Regions from separate parts of the Leucobacter sp. gxy201 genome, predicted to be linked through region 2. Evidence: predicted binding sites of a transcription regulator. Region 2 holds the regulator's gene; the other holds the start of a gene.
The links. Region 2 encodes LexA, which represses DNA repair genes until DNA is damaged. Its sites were predicted from a motif close to TCGAACANNTGTTCGA; they were not measured.
Positions count from the first base shown of each region.

Region 1 (11,329 bases), on a different contig from region 2:
CGCAGGTTCGTCGACATGCAGTACCAGCGCAACGACATCGAGTTCGTGCGCGGCAATTTCCGCGTGCGCGGCGACACCGTCGAGATCATCCCGATGTACGAGGAGCTCGCGATCCGCATCGAATTCTTCGGCGACGAGATCGAAGCGCTCTACTACCTGCACCCGGTCACCGGAGATGTGATCAAGCAGGTCGACACCGTGTCGGTCTTCCCGGGCTCCCACTACGTCGCGAGCCGCGAGGTGATGAACCGGGCGATGCGCGACATCTCGGCCGAGCTCGATGCGCGCACCGGCGAGCTCAAGCAGCAGAACAAGCTGGTCGAGGAGCAGCGGCTGCGCATGCGCACCACCTTCGACCTCGAGATGATGGAGCAGATCGGGTTCTGCTCGGGCATCGAGAACTATTCGATGCACATGGACGGCCGCAAGCCGGGCGAGGCGCCCCACTGCCTGCTCGACTACTTCCCCGATGATTTCCTCGTCGTGATCGACGAGTCGCACGTGACCGTGCCGCAGATCGGGGCGATGTACGAGGGCGACGCCTCCCGCAAGCGCACGCTCGTCGAGCACGGCTTCCGCCTGCCGAGCGCGCTCGACAACCGTCCGCTCAAGTTCGGGGAATTCAAAGAGCGCGTCGGGCAGACGGTGTACCTCTCGGCCACGCCCGGCAAGTACGAGATGGAGCTCGCCGATGGCGTCGTCGAGCAGATCATCCGGCCGACCGGACTCATCGACCCAGAGATCGTGGTCAAGCCCTCCGAGGGCCAGATCGACGATCTGCTCGAAGAGGTGCGCGCCCGCGCCGAGCGCGACGAGCGCGTACTGGTGACGACGCTCACGAAGAAGATGGCCGAGCAGCTGACCGCCTTCATGGAGGAGGCGGGGGTGCGGGTGCGCTACCTGCACTCCGACGTCGACACGCTGCGACGGGTCGAGCTGCTCACGGAGCTGCGGGCCGGAGTCTACGACGTGCTGGTCGGCATCAATCTGCTGCGCGAGGGCCTCGACCTGCCTGAGGTCTCGCTCGTGGCGATCCTCGACGCCGATAAGGAGGGCTTCCTGCGCTCGTCGACCTCGCTGATCCAGACCATCGGCCGCGCCGCGCGCAACGTGTCCGGCCAGGTGCACATGTACGCCGACACGGTGACGCGTTCGATGCGCGAAGCGATCGACGAGACAAATCGGCGCCGTGCGATCCAGATGGCGTACAACACCGAGCACGGCATCGACCCGCAGCCGCTGCGCAAGAAGATCGGCGATATCACGGAGCTGTTGAACCGCGAGGCCGCCGACACCGAAGCGGTGCTCTCCCGCACCGGGGCGCACGCTCAGCGGGGCGGCTCGTCGTCGCAGCGCGCGAAGGGCAAATCGGCTGCGCGCGCCGGTGCGATCGCCTCCGAGGGTGCGCACAAGCTGGAGGAGCTGATCGCCGACCTCACTGAGCAGATGCTGTCGGCGGCGGATGAGCTCAAGTTCGAGCTCGCGGCGCGGCTGCGCGACGAAGTCGCCGAGCTGAAGCGCGAGCTGCGCAGCATGGATGCCGCTGGGCACATCTGAGCCGCGGATCGCGCGGTGTCTGCGAGTCGGCGGCTCAGACCGGCTGCGACCCGACTGCGCGGGATTCCACGGCGATGCCCTCGGCGCGGCGGACGGGCTGCCTGAGGATAGTGCGCCGCTTCTCGGGCGCCGTTCTGCGGAAGTCGCCGAGGTAGATCTCGTGGTGCGTGCCGCGGAGTGCGAGCCCGTGCCGCGGTGCGATCTCCTCGTGCAGGCGGGCTAGCGTCTCGCCCTCATCGTCGAAGGGGCCGATGTGCAGCGTCTGAAGGCACAGCCCCTCGGTCAATGTCTCGAGGCGTAGGGCGTCGAGTCGAGGCGCACGGCCCTTCTGCCGCGCCGCGTGCACGGAGCGGTCGAGATCCTCGTGCCCGAGCCACGCGGGCAGCATGAGCATGAGCGTCCAGTGCCACAGCGACTTGTCCCGCGCCGCGGTGAATGCGCTCATGTCATCGGCCCACCACAGGCCTTCGAGCGGCGGCACGACGTAATCTCGGCCGAGTTCGCGCTTGCTCGCGAATTTGAGCCCGTACGCGACCGGGTAGAGCGTTTCGACCGCCGCGGCGAACTCCGGCGCCCGGTTCGGGTCGCCGTGGCCGTCGATCATGAGGTACTGCATCGGCGGGAGGTCGATGAGACGGAACTCGCCCGGCTTCGCCCGGTACGCGTCGCCCTCCCGGACGAAGTCGATCTTGCGCGCCGCGGGGTGTTCTGGAGGCATGGCGAACAGTGTAGGCGGTGCGGGGCGGGCGTCAGAGCACGAGGTAGCCGTAGCGGTCGGCTGCGGCGTCGATGAGGGACGTGAGTTCATCGCGGTCGAGTCTCAGGCGGGCGAGCGGGTGGCGCGGCAGCGCATCGCGCGCCGGGCTCCACAGCGCGGCGATGCGCACCGGCGGTACGACGGAGGACGCGGAGACGACGCCGTCGAGTTCGGGGTACGCGACCCTGATCGCGCGGGCCCAGGCTCGGGCGCGCGATCGTTCGCCCGAAGAGATCGCGGCATTGCCGCCGGCGACGGCCAGCCAGTCGCTGTCGCTGAGATCGAGCAGCCGCAGCGGTCTGGCGTTCTCGAACATCACGAGCGTCGGCGCGCCCTCGCTGCGCTGCACCATGCGGGTGCTCTGGAAGGCCTCGAGGAGGCATGCGGCGAAGGCGGCCGCCGGGAACGCGTGCTCGCCCTGCGGCTCCAGCACCGCATAGTAGACGCCCTCGTCGGGATGCTCGCCCGTCGGTTCCGGGTGCGGGTCGAAGCGGGAGTCGAGCGGTCCGTACTCCCGGAACTCGTGCCAGTCGACCGGGTGCGGCCCGCCGGCCTTGTAGATGCGCGACAGCAGGGTGCCGGCAGGGATCTCCCGCACCCATTCGCCCTCCGGTCGGAGTTCGGGGAAGCGGTCGGCCCGCGGCGGCGGGAGCTCCTCGCTCACGGCAGGCGGCTCAGCGCGTCGTCGACCGCGGCCGCGGCCTCGTGCGGGTCGCCGCCCTGGGCCAGCCATTCGAGCGGTGCGAGCTCTTCGCCGTCGATGCGCAGCCGCGGGGCCGGCGAAGTGAGTACGCGCTCCGCGAGCAGCAGCGGCGTCGCGCGGGGGATGGCCTGCGCGACGGTCGCCCATCCCCGGGGTTCGCGGCGGTCGTGGAACTGGAAGGCGGGGAGGTGCCAGCCGTCGCTGCGCCGCTGCGCGAGCAGCGTGCCGGCGGCGCAGCGCTGGCGCACGCGGGTGGGGGTGACGCCGAGGATCTCGGCGGCCTCGGCGACGGAGACGCTCTGCGCCCCCAGCTGTTGCTCCCACACGAGGCCGCGCGTCGACGCGGGCAGGGCGGTCGGCTGCTGCAGCTGATCCTCGGTCGCCCCGAGCCGCGCGAGCGCCGCGGTTTCGGCCTCGGTGAGGCCGCGGAGGTCGGTCTGCTGATGGGCCACCACTCCTGCGAGCAGCGACTCCGCCGCGTTCAGGCGATCCGCGTCGATCTGCGCGACGAGGCCGGCGAGGCGCTCTCGCGCCGTGCGGGCCTGCGCGTCCCCGTGCGTGCTCCGGCCGCTGGCCGGCAGTTGGGCGATCGACATCTCGGCTCCTTACGTGATCTTTCATCAATAGTACGCGAAAGGCGAGTTTCGGGGAACCCTGCTGCGGAGCAGCGGCGCCGGGAGGGGCCGAAAAGTTCGTAGATATGTTCGAACACTCAGTCGAATCGAAGTAGGATGAAGTGGTGACTCCGCAGCAGACGACTCCGATCCGATCCTCGGCCGCCCAGGCGCATATCAAGGTGCAGGGGGCCCGCGTCCACAACCTGCGCGACGTCGACCTCTCGATCCCGCGCGACTCGATGGTCGTGTTCACCGGGCTTTCGGGCAGCGGCAAATCGAGCCTGGCATTCGACACGATCTTCGCGGAGGGCCAGCGCCGGTACGTCGAGAGCCTGAGCGCCTATGCACGGCAGTTCCTCGGCCAGGTCGACCGCCCGGACGTCGATTTCATCGAGGGCCTGAGCCCTGCCGTGTCGATCGACCAGAAATCGACGAACCGCAACCCGCGCTCCACGGTCGGCACGATCACAGAGATCTACGACTACATGCGCCTGCTGTGGGCGCGCGTCGGCGTGCCGCACTGCGCCGTCTGCGGCGAGAAGATCGAATCGCAGACCGTGCAGCAGATCGCCGACCGGCTCATGGAGCTCCCGGAGCGCACCCGCTTCCAGGTGCTCGCGCCGGTGGTGAGCAAGAAGAAGGGCGAGTTCGTCGACCTCTTCCACGACCTCGCGGCGAGCGGCTACTCGCGCGCGATCGTCGACGGCGAACTCGTGCAGCTCTCGGACCCGCCGAAGCTGAAGAAGCAGATCAAGCACGATATCTCGGTCGTCATCGACCGCCTCGTCGCGAGCCCCGAAGGCCTCGGTCGGCTCACCGACTCGCTCGAGACCGCGCTGAAGCTGGCTGGCGGCATCGTCGCCATCGACTTCGTGGATCTCGACGAGACGGCGGAGGACCGCACCCGGCTATTCTCCGAGCACCTCTCGTGCCCGAACCAGCACCCCGTGCAGCTCACGGAGATCGAACCGCGCACCTTCTCGTTCAACGCGCCGTTCGGCGCGTGCGCGACATGCTCGGGGCTCGGTACGAGCATGTCGGTCGATGAGGATCTGGTGCTCGGCGACCCGCAGCTCTCGATCGCCGAAGGAGTCATCGTCCCGTGGACGAGCCAGGGCAAGAGCCTGTACCAGTACTACGAGAAGCTGCTCGTGGGGCTGTCGCGCGATCTCGACTTCTCGCTGAAGACCCCCTGGGAGGAACTGGGCGACGAGGTGCGGGAGGCCGTGCTCTACGGCAACAACTTCAAGGTGAACGTGCGGTGGCGCAACCGCTTCGGGCGCGAGGTGAAGTACTCGAGCGGCTTCGAGGGCGTCATCCCGTTCATCGAGCGGCAGTACGCCGAGGCGGAGTCCGACGCGAAGCGCGATCGCTGGCAGGAGTTCCTGCGCGAAGTGCCGTGCCACGCCTGCCACGGGCAGCGCCTGAAGCCCGAGGTCCTGGCGGTCACCGTCGACGGCGAATCCATCGCAGCGGTCGGCGAGTTCAGCCTCAGCGACGCGAAGCGCTTCTTCGACGACGTCGTGCTCACCGAGCGCGAGGCGAAGATCGCCGCCCAGGTGCTGCGTGAGATCCGCCTCCGCTTCGATTTCCTCATCGAGGTGGGCCTCGGCTACCTCACGCTGGCGCGCGCAGCGGGCACGCTCTCGGGCGGCGAAGCGCAGCGCATCCGCCTCGCGACCCAGATCGGCTCGGGGCTGACCGGCGTGCTCTACGTGCTCGACGAGCCCAGCATCGGCCTGCACCAGCGCGACAACCGTCGGCTGATCGAGACGCTGGTGAAGCTGCGCGATCTCGGAAATACGCTCATCGTCGTCGAGCACGACGAGGAGACGATCGAGGCCGCGGATTGGATCGTGGACATCGGCCCCGGCGCGGGCGTCGAGGGCGGCACGGTCGTGCACTCGGGGGAGTACTCGGGGCTGCTCGAGAACCCGCGCTCCATCACCGGCGACTATCTCGCGGGGCGCCGTTCGATCGAGACGCCGAGGAAGCGCCGGAGACGCGAGCGCGGGCGCGAACTCACGGTCGTCGGGGCGCGCTCGAACAATCTCCAGAACGTCGACGCCACCTTCCCGCTCGGGGTGATGACGGCCGTCACCGGCGTCTCTGGGTCGGGCAAGTCGACGCTCGTGAACGACATCCTGTACCGTGTGCTCGCGAACCAGCTCAACGGCGCGCGTCTCGTGCCGGGCAAGCACACGCGCGTGACCGGGCTCGAGCACCTCGACAAGGTGGTGCACGTCGACCAGGCGCCCATCGGGCGCACGCCGCGCTCGAACCCGGCGACCTACACCGGGGTGTTCGACAAGATCCGCACCCTCTTCGCCGAGACGCCCGAGTCGAAGATCCGCGGCTACCTGCCGGGCCGATTCAGCTTCAACGTCAAGGGCGGGCGCTGCGAAGCGTGCTCGGGCGACGGCACGCTGAAGATCGAGATGAACTTCCTGCCCGATGTCTACGTCGCCTGCGAATCCTGCGGCGGCAAGCGCTACAACCGCGAAACGCTGCAGGTGCGGTACAAGGGCAAGAACATCTCCGAGGTGCTCGAGATGCCGATCGCCGAGGCCGAGGAGTTCTTCGAGCCGATCTCGTCGATCCACCGCTACATGAAGACGCTGGTCGACGTCGGCCTCGGGTACGTGCGTCTCGGCCAGAGCGCGACGACCCTGTCGGGCGGCGAGGCGCAGCGCGTGAAGCTCGCGACCGAGCTGCAGAAGCGCTCGAACGGGCGGAGCATCTACGTGCTCGACGAGCCGACCACCGGCCTCCATTTCGAGGATGTGCGCAAGCTGCTGCTGGTGCTGAACGGCCTCGTCGACAAGGGGAACACGGTCATCACCATCGAGCACAACCTGGATGTCATCCGCAGCGCCGACTGGGTGATCGACCTCGGCCCCGAGGGCGGTTCCGGGGGCGGTACGATCCTCGCCGTGGGAACTCCGGAGCAGCTGGCGGAGCACGAGGAGAGCCACACCGGCCGGTTCCTCGCAGAAGTGCTGCACGGACGCGCCGCGAAGGCGGCGAACTCGGCGAAGGCGGCGCACACCTCGAAGGCGGCAGCTCGGAAGCAGCCGGCGGCCCGGAAGCCGGCGGCGGGCAAGGCGAAGGCCCGGGCGTGAGCCCCGACGATCGTCGGGCGGCCTTCCGGCCCGCCCAGGGCGAGATCCCGACGAGCCCGGGCGTCTACCGCTTCAGCGATCGCTACGGGCGCGTGCTCTACATCGGCAAGGCGAAGAATCTGCGCGCGCGGCTCGCCAACTACTTCCAGCCGCTCGACGCGCTCATGCCGCGCACGCGGCGCATGCTGATGCTCGCCGCGAAGCTCGACTGGACGGTGGTCGCGACCGACACCGAGTCGCTCGTGCTCGAGCACACCTGGATCACCGAGTTCAAGCCGCCCTTCAACGTGCAGTTCAAGGACGACAAGACCTATCCGTACCTGGCGGTGACGCTGCGCGAGGAGGCGCCCCGCCTCATCATCACCCGCAACGAGCGCATCCGGGGCGCCCGCTACTTCGGTCCGTATCCGAAGGTCTGGGCCCTCAAGGAGACCACGCGCCTGCTGCAGCAGGCGTTCCCGATCCGCACCTGCAACGACGCCGACTACCGGCGCGCGATGCAATCGGGGCGGCCGTGCCTCGCCGGGCAGATCGGACGCTGCAGCGGCCCGTGCTCCCAGCTGCTCACCGTCTCCGAGCATCGCGCCCGCGTCGACGAGCTCGTCGCCTTTCTCTCGGGCGGCGATCGCAGCCACCTGCGGGCCCTCCAGAGCGAGATGCGCACCGCGGCGGGGGAGCAGCGCTACGAGGACGCCGCGCGGCTGCGCGATCAGGCCGAGGCGGTCGAGCACGTGATGGAGAAGAACGCCGTCGTGCTCGGCCTCGACGTCAATCTCGACGTCTTCGGGCTGCGCTCCGACGAGCTCGCCGCCGCCGCCCACCAGTTCATCATCCGCGGCGGCCGCATCCGCGGCGAACGCAGCTGGATCGTCGACGTCGAGCTCGACGATTCTCCGGGCACGCTGCTCGAGCAGGTCATCCAGTCGGCCTACGCCGACGACCGCGAGCCGCCGCCCGAGGTGCTCGTGCCGCAGCTGCCCGAGAACTCGCTCGAGCTCGAGAACGCGCTGGCCGAGCGGCGGCCGCGCCGGGGGCGCGTGCGGGTGCGGGTGCCCGAGCGCGGCGACAAGGCGCAGCTCATGGAGCGCGCGGTGCTGAACGCGGGCGAGCACCTGATCCGGCACAAGCTGAAGCGTGCGGCGGACCTCACCGCCCGCACCGACGCGCTCGCGGAGCTGCAGCAGGCGCTCGGCATGGACGAGCCGCCCCTGCGCATCGAATGCATCGACGTCTCGCACCTCCAGGGCACGGGCGTCGTCGCGTCGCTCGTCGTGTTCGAGGACGGACTGCCCGCCAAGGGCGCCTACCGCAAGTACCGCATCGAATCGACGCGCGACGACACCGACTCGATCCACCAGGTCGTGTCGCGCCGGGCCGCGCAGCTCAATGCGGCGGCCGAGAACGGCGACCTGCCGTCGGGCGTCTACCGCGACCGGCCGCAGCTGCTCGTCGTCGACGGCGGCGAGCCGCAAGTGAAAGCGGCGGCGCGCGCGCTCGACGCCGCAGGGATCACCGATGTCGCGCTCTGCGGCATCGCGAAGCGGCTGGAGGAGATCTGGCTGCCCGGCGATCCCTTCCCCGTCATCCTGCCGCGCACGAGCGAGGCGCTGTTCCTCGTGCAGCGCATCCGTGACGAGGCGCACCGATTCGCGATCACCTTCCAGCGGCAGCGCCGCAGCACCTCCATCTCGAGCCGGCTCTCCGAGATCCCCGGGCTCGGCCCGAAGCGGGTGCAGGCACTGCTGAAGCACTTCGGGTCGGTCGCCCGATTGAGGGCCGCCTCGCTCGACGAGCTCGCCTCAGCCCCGGGCGTCGGGCCGAAGCTCGCGGAGCAGATCGCCTCGCATATCGCAGATCCATCGGCGGAGGGCGAAACCGAGCAACCGAACGCCGTCGCTGACGCTAAGCTGGGTGGGACGAAGCTACCGGATGCAGACGAGGGGGAAACCGAATGAACGGCACAGCGTCGATTCAGGAGATCCTGATCGTCACGGGCATGTCGGGCGCTGGTCGCAGCACGGTGGCGAACACGCTCGAGGATCTCGGCTGGTACGTCGTCGACAATCTGCCGCTCGCCATGGTGAAGACGCTCGCCGATATGGCGGATCGTTCGGGCGGCGCCCTGCCCCGCATCGTCGCCGTGGTCGACGTGCGCGGCCGCAATCTGTTCGAGGACATCCAGCAGACCGTGACCGATCTCGGGCAGAACGCCGATGTGCGCGTCGTCTTCCTCGACGCGACCGACGAGACGCTGGTGCGCCGATACGAATCCGTGCGCCGTCCGCATCCGCTCCAGGCCGACACGGGCAGCCTGCTCGAAGGCATCAGGCTCGAGCGCGAGCGCCTGCAGGAGCTGCGGGCCTCAAGCGACGTCGTGATCGATACGTCCCGCTACAACGTGCACGACCTGTCGACCGCGACGCGGGAGCTGTTCTCGGACGAGGACACCCCGGGACTGCAGCTGTCGGTGATGAGCTTCGGGTTCAAGTACGGCACGCCGACCGATGTCGACCTGATGGTCGACATGCGCTTCCTGCCGAACCCGTTCTGGGAGCCAGAGCTGCGCGCCCTCACGGGAGTCGACCCCGAGGTGAAGGACTACGTGCTGAGCCGCGACGGCGCCGCCGAGTTCCTCGACCACTACGTCGCAGCGCTCACCCCGGTGCTCGCGGGCTTCCAACGCGAGAACAAGCGCCATGCGTCGCTCGCGGTGGGGTGCACCGGCGGCAAGCACCGTTCGGTGGCGAGCGCTCGTGAACTGGCCGATCGCCTCGCGGGTCTGCCCGGTGTCAGCGTCAGTCTGCGCCACCGCGATCTCGGCCGCGAATAATCCCGCGCCGCGGCTGCTGCCGCCGATCGCCGTTTTCTATCATCGTTCCAGAGAGGATCATCTGTGCCGTCAACCGCTGAGGTCAAGAGCGAGCTTGTACGCATCCCCGTCGCGCAGACGGGGGAGCGGATCGCGGAGGTCGCGACCGTGCTGCGCCTCGCGGGCGGACTGCACACGATCTCGGGACGCATCGCGCTCGAGGCTGAACTGCACACCCCGCAGATCGTGCAGCGCGTGCGCAAGGATCTCGCTCAGCTCTACGGCGTGCGCTCGGAAGCGAAGCAGCTGCCGCCGACGAGCACGCGACCGGGCGCCCCGCAGTTCCTCGTGCGCGTCATCGACGGCGAGACCCTCGCACGCCAGCTCGGCCTGCTCGATCAGCGCCGCCGTCAGATCCGCGGCCTGCCGAACCGCTTGACCACGGGCGCCCAGCCCGAGCTCGCCGCGATCCTGCGCGGCGCCTTCCTCGCGCGCGGTACGCTCACGCCTCCCGGCCGCTCGGTCGGCCTGGACATCGGCTGCCCGACCAACGAGGTCGCGATGGCGCTCGTGGGCGCGGCGCACCGTCTCGGCGTCGAAGCGAAGAGCCGCGAGATCCGCGGGCAGCACAAGGTGCTGATCCGCGACAGCGAGACCATCGGCCAGGCGCTCGGCGTCATGGGCGCGACCGGGGCCCGCAGCGCCTGGGACGAGCTGCGCAAGGCGCGCGAGACCCGCGCCACCGCGAACCGTCTCGTGAACTTCGACGACGCCAACCTGCGCCGCTCGGCGCAGGCGTCGGTGGCGGCCTGCGCCCGCGTCGAGCGCGCGCTCGAGATCCTCGGCGACGAGGTGCCTGAGCACCTGCGCTACGCAGGATCACTGCGCCTCACCCACCGCGAGGCGAGCCTCGACGATCTCGGCGCGCGCGCAGAGCCTCCGCTGACGAAGGACGCCATCGCGGGGCGCATCCGCCGCCTGCTCGCGATGGCCGACAAGGAGGCCTCCGCCCGAGGCATCCCGGGCACCGAGGCGAGCCTGCCCGAGGAGCTCGACTAGCCCGCGGGGCGCGTTCCGCCAGGAGTGAATCTTCGCGCGGCGCGAACGCGCCGAGGACTAAGCTGGAAGCGACCACCGTCGATCGCAGAGATTGGAGCACCGTTATGGCTGCCTACTCACTTCCCGAATTGCCTTACGATTACGCTGCCCTCGAGCCGCACATCAGCGGCAAGATCATGCAGCTGCACCACGACAAGCACCACGCGGCATACGTCGCCGGCGCGAACGCTGCGCTCGAAGGCCTCGCCGAAGCGCGCGAGACCGGCAACCTCGCGAACGTCAACAAGCTCGAGAAGGATCTGGCCTTCAACCTCGGCGGCCACGTCAACCACTCGATCTTCTGGACCAACCTGTCGCCGGAGGGCGGCGGACAGCCCGAGGGCGAGCTGAAGGCCGCCATCGACGAGTACTTCGGTTCGTTCGAGAAGTTCCAGGCGCACTTCGCCGCCGCCGCCGCGGGCATCCAGGGCTCCGGTTGGGCCGTGCTCAGCTGGGACGTGCTCGGTTCGCAGCTCATCGTGCAGCAGATGTTCGATCAGCACTCCAACACAGCGCAGGGCACCGTTCCGCTGTTCCAGCTCGACATGTGGGAGCACGCCTTCTACCTCGACTACCTGAATGTGAAGGCCGACTACATCAAGGCCGCATGGAACATCGCCAACTGGCAGAATGTCGCCGAGCGCTTCGAGGCTGCACGCAAGCAGA
Region 1 covers NZ_JAMXWS010000005.1:226,288-237,616, forward strand. Annotated here, with positions in the region: gene uvrB (excinuclease ABC subunit UvrB) at 1-1,557, shown strand, start outside; gene NHL51_RS10325 (GyrI-like domain-containing protein) at 1,592-2,275, opposite strand; gene NHL51_RS10330 (hypothetical protein) at 2,307-2,978, opposite strand; gene NHL51_RS10335 (hypothetical protein) at 2,975-3,613, opposite strand; gene uvrA (excinuclease ABC subunit UvrA) at 3,757-6,756, shown strand; gene uvrC (excinuclease ABC subunit UvrC) at 6,753-8,711, shown strand; gene rapZ (RNase adapter RapZ) at 8,708-9,586, shown strand; gene whiA (DNA-binding protein WhiA) at 9,650-10,624, shown strand; gene NHL51_RS10360 (superoxide dismutase) at 10,729-11,329, shown strand, end outside.
Region 1: uvrA (excinuclease ABC subunit UvrA) is a predicted target of LexA. The motif match lies at 3,710-3,725, and genes of this name have one in related genera.

Region 2 (11,329 bases):
ACTGAGAAAACATACCCCATAGATCTGATCTATCTCATCAGATCTATGGGTTACTATTTCGTCCGATGAATAGCCCCACCGTGAATCCCGGCCCGAACGGCACTGCCCCGCTCCCGGCGCGCCACCCGCTCAGCGACGGCCGCACCTCGACCGCACCGCTCGTGCGCGCCCTACGCGGCGAGCGCCCGGAGCAGCAGCCCGTATGGTTTATGCGGCAGGCCGGTCGTTCGCTGCCCGAGTACCGTGCGCTGCGCGCTCAGACCCCGATGCTCGAGGCCTGCTTGACTCCGGAGCTCGCCGCCGAGATCACTCTGCAGCCGGTGCGCCGGCACGGCGTCGACGCCGCAGTATTCTTCAGCGACATCGTCGTGCCGCTGCTGCTCGCCGGCGTCGACGTCGAGCTCGTCGCCGGGCGGGGGCCGGTCTTCGCGCACCCAGTGCGCACCGCCGCCGACGTCGCGCGCATGCGGGCCGAGCACCCGGCCGAACGACTCCGGCAGTCCCTGGCGCCGATCGCCCGGGCGGTCTCGCTCGCGGTCGCCGAACTCGGCGCGACTCCGCTGCTCGGCTTCGCAGGAGCACCGTTCACCCTCGCCGCCTACCTCGTGGAGGGCGGCCCCTCGCGCGACCATCTGCGAGCGCGCTCGCTCATGCACGCCGACCCCGAGACCTGGCGCGCGCTGCTCGAGTGGACCGCGGAGCTCAGCGGCGCGTTCCTGCGCGCCCAGGTCGACGCGGGCGCGAGCGCGGTGCAGCTCTTCGACTCGTGGGCCGGGTCGCTCAGCGCCGCCGACTACCGCGAGCGCGTGGCTCCCGCGTCGCGCACGGCGCTGGCACCCGTCGCCGGTACCGTGCCGATCGTGCACTTCGCCGTCGGCTCGGGCCACCTGCTCGAAGAGCTCGCGCGCGTCGGCGGCGAGCCGGGCGACGTGGCCCTCGGCGTCGATTGGCGCACCCCGCTCGACGATGCGAGCGCGCGGCTCGGCGACGCCGTGCCCCTGCAGGGCAATATCGACCCGGCGACCCTCGACGCCCCGGCCGCGGTGCTCGAAGCGCATGTGCGCGACGTGCTGCGGCGCGGCCGCCGAGCACCCGGTCACGTGCTGAATCTCGGGCACGGCGTGCCGCCGACGGCAGACCCCGACGCCCTGACCCGCATCGTCGAGCTCGCCCATGCCGGGTGACCTGCGCGTCGCCGTCATCGGCGGCGGCGTCGCCGGACTCGTCGCGGCCCGCGAGCTCGCGAGGTGCGGCGCCGCGGTCGACGTGTTCGAATCCGAGCCGCGCCCGGGCGGGAAGATCGCTCGGGCCCGGCTCGACGGGCGGCGCTTCGACATCGGCGCCGAGGCCTTCGCGACCCGCGGGGGAGTCGTAGCCGAGCTGATCGGGGAGCTGGGACTCGCCGATGCGATCGTCGCCCCGGCGCCCCTCGGCAGCTGGAGCGTGCAGGGATCGCGCGCCGTGAGGTTCCCCGAGGCCGGCGCGCTCGGCCTGCCCGCGGCGCCGCTCTCGCGCGAGAGCGTACGGGCTCTCGGTGTGGTCGGCGCTCTGCGGGCCGCGTGCGAGCCGGTGCTGCCGCGGCGCATCGGCGGCCGGGCGCGGAGCGTCGCCGAGCTCGTGCGTCTGCGGGCCGGCCGCCGCGTGCTCGACCGCCTGGTGCGCCCCATCGCCCTCGGCGTCTACTCGACCCCGCCCGAGCAGCTGCCCGTGTCGGCGGTGCCGGGCCTCGCCGAGGCGCACTCCGGCGGCCGATCCCTACTCCGGGCATCGCGCGCGCTGCGCGACCGTTCGCGGGCGGCGGGCAGCGCCGTCGGCGCGCTTCCGGGCGGCATGGGCCCGCTCGTCGACGCGCTCGAGGCCGATCTGCGCGGGCTCGGCGCCGAGCTGCATCTCGGTACGACCGTCTCGGGGGTCGCGCATCAGGGCGACGACTGGCGTATCACCGCGACCGGCCCCGCCGCGTCCGGCATCGCAGAGATCGCTCCGCGCGGCTACGACTCCGTCGTGATGGCGGCCCCCGAATCCGTGGCGCGCCGCCTGCTCGCACTGCCCGGAGCCGGTGCGCCCGCCGGCTCCACGGTCGAGATCGTGATGCTGCTCGTCGACGCCCCCGCGCTCGACGGCGCCCCGCGCGGCACCGGGGCGCTCGTCGCACCGGCCGGCGACGGCGCAGCGGCGGGAGGCACCCGTGCCAAGGCGCTGACGCACGTCACCGCGAAGTGGCCCGACCGCGGGGCAGGCCTTCCGGCGGGCCGGCATGCCGTGCGGCTGTCGTACGGCCGCGCCGGCGAGCCCCCGTGCACGCTCGGCCTTGACGACGAGCAGCTGATCGACCTCGCCGCCCGCGACGCGGGCCGCATCCTCGGCACGCCGATCGCTCGAGACCGCGTCGTCGCGTGGGCGCGGCGCCGCTGGATCATGGCCTCGCCCGCGCCGGCCGACGCGCCCGAGCCCCCCGCGGGCGTCGTGCTCGTCGGCGACTGGGTCGCCGGGACCGGTCTCGCCGCGACCATCGCCCACTCACGCGCCGCGACCCGCGGCCTCGCAGATGAGGCGGCGACCCGCCGCCGGAAGGAGCCGATCCGATGACCTCCACCGCACCGGACGCCGTCAACGAGGGCGCCGGGCTCGTCTTCCGCTCCGACGGCCCGCTGCCCGCCGCACCGGGGCTCCTCCGCGTCGGTACGCGGGGCAGCCGTCTCGCCGTATCGCAGACGACGACGGTCGCCCGCACCATCGCCGCGGCCACCGGCCTCGACGTCGCCCTCGTCATCATCACGACGAAGGGCGACATCTCGCGCGCCCCGCTCGCGCAGCTCGGCGGCACCGGGGTGTTCGTGAGCGCGCTCCGCGACGCGCTGCTCGCCGGGGCCTGCGACTTCGCGGTGCACTCGCTCAAGGATCTGCCGACGGGCCCGTGCCCCGGCATCGCGCTCGGCGCGATCCCGTCGCGCGCCGATGCGCGCGACGCGCTCTGCGCCGGGCCGGGCGGCACGCTCGCCGCGCTGCCCCCGGGAGCGCGGGTCGGCACGGGATCGCCGCGGCGCGCGGCCCAGGTGCTCGCGCGACGCCCCGACCTCGCAGTGCTCGATCTGCGCGGCAACGTCGACACCCGGCTCGGGCGCGTCGGCGTCGACCTCGACGCGGTCATCCTGGCGGCAGCGGGTCTCGATCGCATCGACCGGTCCGACGCGATCTCCGAGCGCTTCCCGCTCGACGAGGCGCCCACCGCCGCCGGCCAGGGCGCGCTCGCCGTCGAGGTGCGGGATGAGGACGCGGGCGCGCCCGCGATCGCCCGCGCGCTCTCCGCCCTCGACGACGCCGAGTCGCGCGCGACCGCCATCGCCGAGCGCACCATGCTCGCCGCGCTCGAGGCAGGCTGCGCGGCCCCTGTCGGCGCGACCGCGAAGGTCGACGCGGGCGCGCTGACCCTCAGCGCCGCGGTGTACCGCCTCGACGGCGCGTCGTCGCTGACGGCCTCGGCGCAGGCCCCGTGGTCGCCCACAGACGCGCAGGCTCCTGCCGAGCTCGGCCGATCGGTCGCGGCCGAGCTGCTGCAGCGCGGTGCCGCGGCCCTCGCCCCGCTCGGAGGCGCGAGATGACGCTCGCCGGCAGGGGGGTCCTGGTGCCGCGCGGCGGCGAGGCCGGCGAACGCTGGTCGGCAGCGATACGGCAGCGCGGCGGATGGCCGTACGTGGTGCCGCTCATCGAGACGGCGCCGCCCCTCGACCCCATCCCGTTCGAAGACGCCGTCGCCGCCTGGAACCGCGGAGGCTACGACTGGGTCGTCGTCACGAGCCCGCGCGGCGCCGAGGCCCTCGCGCGGGCGGGCGCGCAGGCGGCCGACGACCGCCCCATCGCAGCCGTCGGGCCGGCCACGGCCGCAGAGCTCCGTCGCCACGGCCTCACCGCGGCGCTCGTCCCGGCGGAGGAGTTCTCCGCCGCCGGGCTCGCGGAGCTTCTCCGCTCGGCGATCCCTGTCCCGGCGAAGCTGCTGCTGCCGCTCTCCGAGATCGCCGGCACCGAGCTCGAGACCGCGCTGCGCGACGCCGGCCACGACGTCGACCGCGTCGACGCCTACCGCACCCTGCCGACCGCCGACGACCCGGTCGCCGCCCATGCCGTCGCGGCGGGCAGCCCGGAGATCCTGCTCGCGAGCAGCGCCTCCGTCGCCCGGGAGATCGCGCGCCGATTCGCGCCCCTGCCCCCGGCCTCGTTCGTCGTCGCGATGGGGGAGCCGACCGCACGCGCCCTGCAGCGGTCGGGCATCGCCCCCGACGTCGTCGCCGCGCACCACACCATCGCCGCCATGCTCGACGCCGCGGAGCAGCTGCTCGCCGCGCGCATCACGGGCCCGGGCGCACCGCACCCCTCCGCCGAACCCACCACCGCGAACAGGAACACCGCACCATGACCCACGCACCCACCATCAGGCCGAGACGCATGCGGCGCACCCCCGCCCTGCGCAGGCTCGTGGCCGAGACCCGCCTGCACCCCGCCGAGCTGATCCTGCCGGCGTTCGTGCGCGAGGGCATCGCGAGCCCGCGCGAGATCCCGTCGATGCCCGGCACCTCGCAGCACACGCTCGATTCGCTGCGCCGGGCCGCAACGGAAGCGGCCGAGGCCGGTATCGGCGGCATCATGCTCTTCGGCATCCCCGAGAAGCGGGACGCCCTCGGTCGAGCCGCCGATGACCCCCAGGGCATCCTCAACGCGGCCGCCCGCGCCGTGACGGCCGAGGTCGGCGACGCGCTCGTCGTGCAGACCGACCTGTGCCTCGACGAGTTCACCGACCACGGGCACTGCGGCGTGCTCGACCCCGACGGCGGAGTCGACAACGACGCCACGCTCGAACGCTACCGCTCGATCGCCGTCGCGCAGGCCGACGCGGGCTCCGCGGTGCTCGGGCTCTCGGGCATGATGGACGGCCAGGTCGCCGCGGTGCGCGAGGCGCTCGACGGCGCGGGCCACGAGGAGACGGCCCTGCTCGCGTACTCCGCGAAGTACGCCTCGGCGTTCTACGGGCCGTTCCGCGATGCCGTCGAATCCCAGCTCGTCGGCGACCGCCGCGGCTACCAGCAGGATCCGGCGAATCGGCGCGAGGGTCTGCGCGAAGCGCGCCTCGATCTCGACGAGGGCGCGGATTTCGTGATGGTGAAGCCCGCGATGTCGTACCTCGACGTGCTCGCGGAGGTCGCCGCCGAGAGCCCGGTGCCCGTCTGGGCCTACCAGGTGTCGGGGGAGGCCGCGATGATCGAAGCGGCCGCCGCGAACGGCTGGCTCGATCGTCGCCGCGCGATCGAGGAATCGGTGCTGAGCATCAAACGCGCGGGGGCCGACGCCGTCCTCAGCTACTTCGCCGTCGAACTCGCGGGGTGGCTGCGATGAGCCGGGACGTCGCGTCGAGCGCCCGATTCGCCGAGCGGGCCGCGCGGGTCATCCCGGGCGGCGTGAACTCGCCCGTACGCGCCTTCGGCTCCGTCGGCGGCACTCCGCGCTTCCTCGTCTCGGGGGCCGGGCCGCTGGTCGTCGATGCAGACGGCAACGAGTACGTCGACCTGGTCGCGTCGTGGGGGCCGGCACTCCTCGGGCACGCCCACCCCGATGTGGTGGCCGCGGTGCAGCGCGCGGCGGCGCGCGGGCTCGGCTTCGGCGCATCGGCCCCCGAGGAGGCCGAACTCGCCGAGGAGATCGTGCGACGCGTTCCCGAAGTGGAGCGGGTGCGCCTCGTCTCGACCGGCACCGAGGCCACGATGACGGCGATCCGCCTCGCCCGCGGCGCGACGGGCAGGCCCCTGATCATCAAATTCGCCGGGCACTACCACGGGCACTCGGACGGGCTGCTGGCGGAAGCCGGGTCGGGGCTCGCGACGCTCGCGCTGCCGGGCTCCGCGGGCGTGACTGCCCAGACGGCCGCGCAGACGCTGGTGCTGCCCTACAACGACGTCGCCGTGCTCGAGGCCGCCTTCGCCGAGCACGGCGACCGCATCGCCGCGGTGATCTCGGAGGCCGCGGCGGCGAACATGGGTATCGTGCCGCCCGCCCCCGGCTTCACCGAGGCCATGATCCGCCTCGCGCACGCGCACGGCGCGCTCGTCATCCTCGACGAGGTGCTCACCGGTTTCCGCTCGGGCCCATCGGGGTACTGGGGCATCGAATCGGCGACGGTGGCGCCAGGGATCGCGCCCGACCTGTTCACCTTCGGCAAGGTGGTCGGCGGCGGCCTCCCGCTCGCGGCCCTCGGCGGTCGGGCCGAGCTCATGGATCTGCTCGCGCCCCTCGGGCCCGTCTACCAGGCCGGCACGCTGTCGGGCAACCCGGTGGCCGTCGCGGCGGGCCTCGCGACGCTGCGCCTCGCCGACGACGACGCCTACGCGCGTCTCGGCCGTGCCGCGGACGCGATCGCCGCGGGTCTGGCGAGCGCGCTCGATGCGGCCGGAGTGCCGCACCGGGTGCAGCGCGCGGGCACGCTGCTCGCGCCGGTGTTCGGCGACTTCCCGAGCGCCCCACGCGACTACGCCCAGATGCGGTCTCAGGAGGCGTGGCGCTATCCGGCCTTCTTCCACGCCATGCTCGACCGCGGCGTGAATCTGCCGCCGAGCGCGTTCGAGGCGTGGTTCGCGACCGCTGCGCACGACGACGCGGCGATCGGGCGCATCCTCGACGCGCTCGCGCCCGCGGCCCGCGCCGCTGCGGAAGCGCAGCCGGAGGGCGGGGAGTAGGGTCACCGACCCCGGCCTTCCCGTCGGGCGAGGCCCCGGGTCGCGCGGCCGGAGACATCGCCCGACGCGCCGTGCAGGGGCCGAGGAGCGATCAGACCGAGCGGAATACCGCGACGACCTTGCCGAGCACCTCGGCGTAGTCGCCGAGGATCGGCTCGAACGCGCTATTGCGGGGGAGCAGCCAGGTATGGCCGTCCCGGCGGCGGAACACCTTCACCGTCGCCTCGCCGTCGAGCATCGCCGCGACGATGTCGCCGTTCTCGGCCTCGCGCTGCTGCCGGACGACCACGAAGTCGCCGTCGCAGATCGCGGCGTCGATCATGGAATCGCCGACCACCTTCAGCATGAACAGCTGCCCGTCGCCGACGAGCGACCGGGGCAGCGGTACGAGCTCTTCGACCTGCTGCTCGGCGGTGATCGGCACACCGGCGGCGATCTGACCGACGAGGGGCACGTACGCCGCCTCCTCCGCCTGCTGCGACGGCGCATCGGCGATGGCCGAGCTCGTGCTCGCGAGTTCGATGAGGATCTCGAGCGCGCGGGGCCGGTTCGGGTCGCGGCGGATATACCCCGCGAGCTCGAGGCGGCTCAACTGATGGGTCACGCTCGACAGCGACGAGAGGCCGACGGCGTCGCCGATCTCGCGCATGCTCGGCGGGTAGCCCTGGGACTCGACGGTGCGGCAGATGTACTCCAGGATCGCCTGCTGCTTCTCGCTCAGCCTGCGACCCTGCGGCGGCGTATCCGAGGTGCTCATCGCGATCCTTCCGTTGCGGGAATGCCTGCGCCGATCGACGGGACTGGCGGCGGGACCGTGAATGTCAGTGGGTGCTGTTTCAGTGATCCCGTTGCTTCGAAACCCTAGCGGCCCCGCTCGATCACTGGCAAACATATGTTCGAGTGTCGCGAAAGGCGATCGGAACACGTATTCGAAGAATCGTTGCGTTTTCGATCGTTCGAAGATATATTCGAAACAGATGTTCGCGTAGGCGGATGCACCAGGAAGGAACCCAGACATGAGCGCAGTGATCTCGCACGAGGCCCCCAAGCTCCGCCTGACCCGGCGCGGCCGGGTCGTGTTCGGTTCGTTCGCGACGGTGCTGGTGGCGGCGCTGCTGGCCTTCGTCGCGGCATTCGCGGCCCCCGAGGCGCAGGCGTCGAACGCCGCCGGCGATGCGGAGTTCCAGTACGTCGTGGTGCAGCCGGGCGCAACCCTCTGGTCGCTCGCGACCGAACTCGACCCGACGCAGGATCCGCGCGATCTCGTCGCCGAGATCGTGCAGCTCAACCAGCTCCAGGGGTCCGGCGTCCAGGCCGGCGAGGCGATCGCCGTGCCGCTGCGCTACGCGCACTCCGCCTCGGTCGTCTCCGGCGCCGAGCTCGGCTTCCCCGTGGACTCGGCGGAGTGAGCGCGGGTCGACCCTAGAATGGTGAGGGTGACCAGTCTCAGTGACCTCCCGCTCCGCAGCACGCTCGTCGGCAAGGCGCCGTACGGCGCCCCCCAGGATCCGGTGCCGATCAGCCTGAACGTCAATGAGAACACCCATCCGCTGCCGGAGGCCGTGGTCGCCGACATCGCCGAATCGCTCGCTCGAGCGGTCCGCTCGGTGAACCGCTACCCCGACCGCGAGTTCACCGAACTCCGCGATGCGCTCGCCGGGTACCTCGGTCACGGGCTGGCCTCGGAGCAGCTCTGGGCCGCGAACGGCTCGAACGAGGTGCTGCAGCAGATCCTCCAGGCCTTCGGCGGCCCGGGCCGGTCGCTGCTGAGCTTCACCCCGACCTATTCCATGTACCCCCTGCTCGCGTCGGGCACCGACACCGCCTGGGTGCCGATCGAGCGCCCCGAGGGGTATGCGCTGACGCCCGAGTTCGTGGCCGAGACTCTGCGCGAGCAACGGCCCGACATCGCGATCATCTGCGGCCCGAACAACCCGACCGGAACCCGCCTCGATATCGACACCGTGCGCGCCGCCTACGACGCCTTCGACGGCATGCTCATCGTCGACGAGGCGTACCGCGAGTTCGACGACCGCGGCGAGAGCGCCATCACGCTGCTGCCGGGGCGTCACCGACTGCTGGTGTCGCGCACCATGAGCAAGGCGTTCGCGTTCGCTGGGGTGCGGCTCGGCTACCTCGCCGCGGATCCTGCGGTGATCGACGCGCTGCGCCTCGTGCGTCTGCCCTACCACCTCTCGGCCCTGACGCAGGCGGCCGCCACCGCGGCGATCCGCCATTCGGGCGAGATGCTCGCCACGGTCGCCGACATCCGCGAGCAGCGCGAACGCCTCGCCGCGGCCCTCACCGAGTTCGGCTACCGCGTGCACCCGTCGGGCGCGAACTTCCTCCTCGTGGGCGGCTTCGACGACCCCGACGCGGTGTTCGAGACGCTGTTCTCCCAAGGCATCCTGATCCGCAACCTCGGCATCGACGGGCACCTGCGGCTCACGGTCGGCACCGAGACCGAGACGAGCGCGCTGATCGACGCGATCTCGCGGCTCGAACGGTAGTGCAGCCCTCCGGCGTTTCGATCCGGGTCCCGCGCTGCCGCTCCGAGGCATCGTCGCGCCCCGTCGCACTAGACTGTTGCCCATGACATCAGCTGCACGCACCGTCTCGATCGAGCGCTCGACCAGCGAGTCGCAGATCTCCCTCAGCATCGATCTCGACGGCACCGGAGTCTCGGATATCGACACCGGCGTCCCGTTCTTCGACCACATGCTGACGGCGTTCGCCAAGCATTCGCGCACCGACCTCGCGGTGCGCGCGCAGGGAGACGTGCATATCGACGTCCATCACACCGTCGAGGACACGGGCATCCTGCTCGGCCAGGCGATCCTCGAGGCGCTCGGCGACAAGCGCGGCATCATGCGGTACGGCGATGCGGCGGTGCCGCTCGACGAGTCGCTCGCGCAGGCCGTCGTCGATATCTCGGGCCGGCCGTACCTCGTGCACTCGGGCGAGCCCGCGGGCTTCGAATTCCACCTCATCGGCGGCCACTTCACCGGTTCGATGGTGCGCCACTTCTTCGAGGCCCTCGTGCTGAACGCGCGTCTCACGGTACACCTGAAGCTCGTCGAGGGGCGCGACCCGCACCACATCGCCGAGGCGGAGTTCAAGGCGTTCGCGCGCGCGTTCCGCACTGCGAAGTCCGTCGACCCCCTCGAGAGCGGCATTCCCTCCACGAAGGGCGCTCTGTGACCGGAGCACGCGTCGCCGTGCTCGATTACGGTTCGGGCAACGTCCACTCGGTGCTGAAGGCCCTCGCGAAGGCCGGTGCCGAGCCGCTCCTCACACGCGACCCGAAGGCCGTCGCCGAGGCGGACGGGCTGCTCGTTCCCGGCGTCGGCGCCTTCGACGCCGTGATCCGGCAGCTCCGCGAGGTGCGCGGCGACGAGCTCATCGACCGGCGGCTCGCCGGCGGGCGGCCGGTGCTCGGGATCTGCGTCGGGGAGCAGGTGATGTTCGAGCGCGGTATCGAGCGCGGGCGCGAATCGGACGGCCTCGGCCAGTGGCCCGGAACCGTGCGCGAACTCCGCGCCGAAGTGCTGCCCCACATGGGCTGGAGCACGGTGCAGGCCCCTGCGGGGTCGCGGCTCTTCGACGGCATCGCCGACGAGCGCTTCTACTTCGTGCACAGCAATGCGGCGACGGAGTGGACGATCGAGGGCCGCGGCGCGTCCGTGCGGCCGCTCGTCACCTGGGCCGAGCACGGCGAGAAGTTCATCGCCGCCGTCGAGAACGGCCCCCTCACCGCCACCCAGTTCCACCCCGAGAAATCAGGCGAAGCCGGTATCCGGCTGCTGCGCAACTGGATCTCGGGATTTCCGAATCGACGCGACTCGCTAAGGAGCGAACACACATCATGACTGAACTGGCCGAAGGCCCGAAGCTGCAGCTGCTGCCGGCCATCGATATGGTCGACGGCAAGGCCGTTCGCCTCACGCAGGGCGAGGCCGGCACCGAGAAGAACTACGGCAGCCCCGTCGACGCCGCTCTCGACTGGGTCGAGCAGGGCGCCGAGTGGATCCACCTCGTCGACCTCGACGCGGCGTTCGGCCGTGGGAGCAACGTGGCCGTCGCACGCAAGATCATCAAGCGCACGGGCGGCCGGGTGAACATCGAATTCTCGGGCGGCATCCGCGACGACGCGAGCCTCGAAGCCGCGCTCGAAATGGGGGCGCGGCGCGTGAACCTCGGTACGGCCGCTCTCGAGAACCCCGAATGGACGCATGCGGTGATCGCCCGCTACGGCGAGCAGATCGCGGTCGGACTCGACGTTCGCGGCGAGACCCTCGCCGCCCGCGGATGGACCGAGGACGGCGGCAACCTCTGGGACGTGCTCGCACGGCTCGAAGAAGCCGCGTGCCCGCGCTACGTCGTCACCGACGTCACGAAGGACGGCATGATGCGCGGCCCGAACGTCGAGCTGCTGCGCCAGGTGTGCAGCCGCACGTCGCGCCCGGTCATCGCCTCCGGCGGCATCTCGAGCCTCGATGACCTGGCAGCGCTGCGAGAGGTCGTTCCGCTCGGCATCGAAGGCGCGATCATCGGCAAGGCGCTCTACGACGGCGCCTTCTCCCTCCCGGCCGCGCTGGACGTCGCGG
Region 2 covers NZ_JAMXWS010000003.1:343,931-355,259, forward strand. Annotated here, with positions in the region: gene hemE (uroporphyrinogen decarboxylase) at 66-1,184, shown strand; gene NHL51_RS06705 (protoporphyrinogen/coproporphyrinogen oxidase) at 1,174-2,589, shown strand; gene hemC (hydroxymethylbilane synthase) at 2,586-3,602, shown strand; gene NHL51_RS06715 (uroporphyrinogen-III synthase) at 3,599-4,414, shown strand; gene hemB (porphobilinogen synthase) at 4,411-5,388, shown strand; gene NHL51_RS06725 (glutamate-1-semialdehyde 2,1-aminomutase) at 5,385-6,722, shown strand; gene lexA (transcriptional repressor LexA) at 6,814-7,479, opposite strand; gene NHL51_RS06735 (hypothetical protein) at 7,739-8,131, shown strand; gene NHL51_RS06740 (histidinol-phosphate transaminase) at 8,150-9,232, shown strand; gene hisB (imidazoleglycerol-phosphate dehydratase HisB) at 9,315-9,923, shown strand; gene hisH (imidazole glycerol phosphate synthase subunit HisH) at 9,920-10,591, shown strand; gene priA (bifunctional 1-(5-phosphoribosyl)-5-((5-phosphoribosylamino)methylideneamino)imidazole-4-carboxamide isomerase/phosphoribosylanthranilate isomerase PriA) at 10,588-11,329, shown strand, end outside.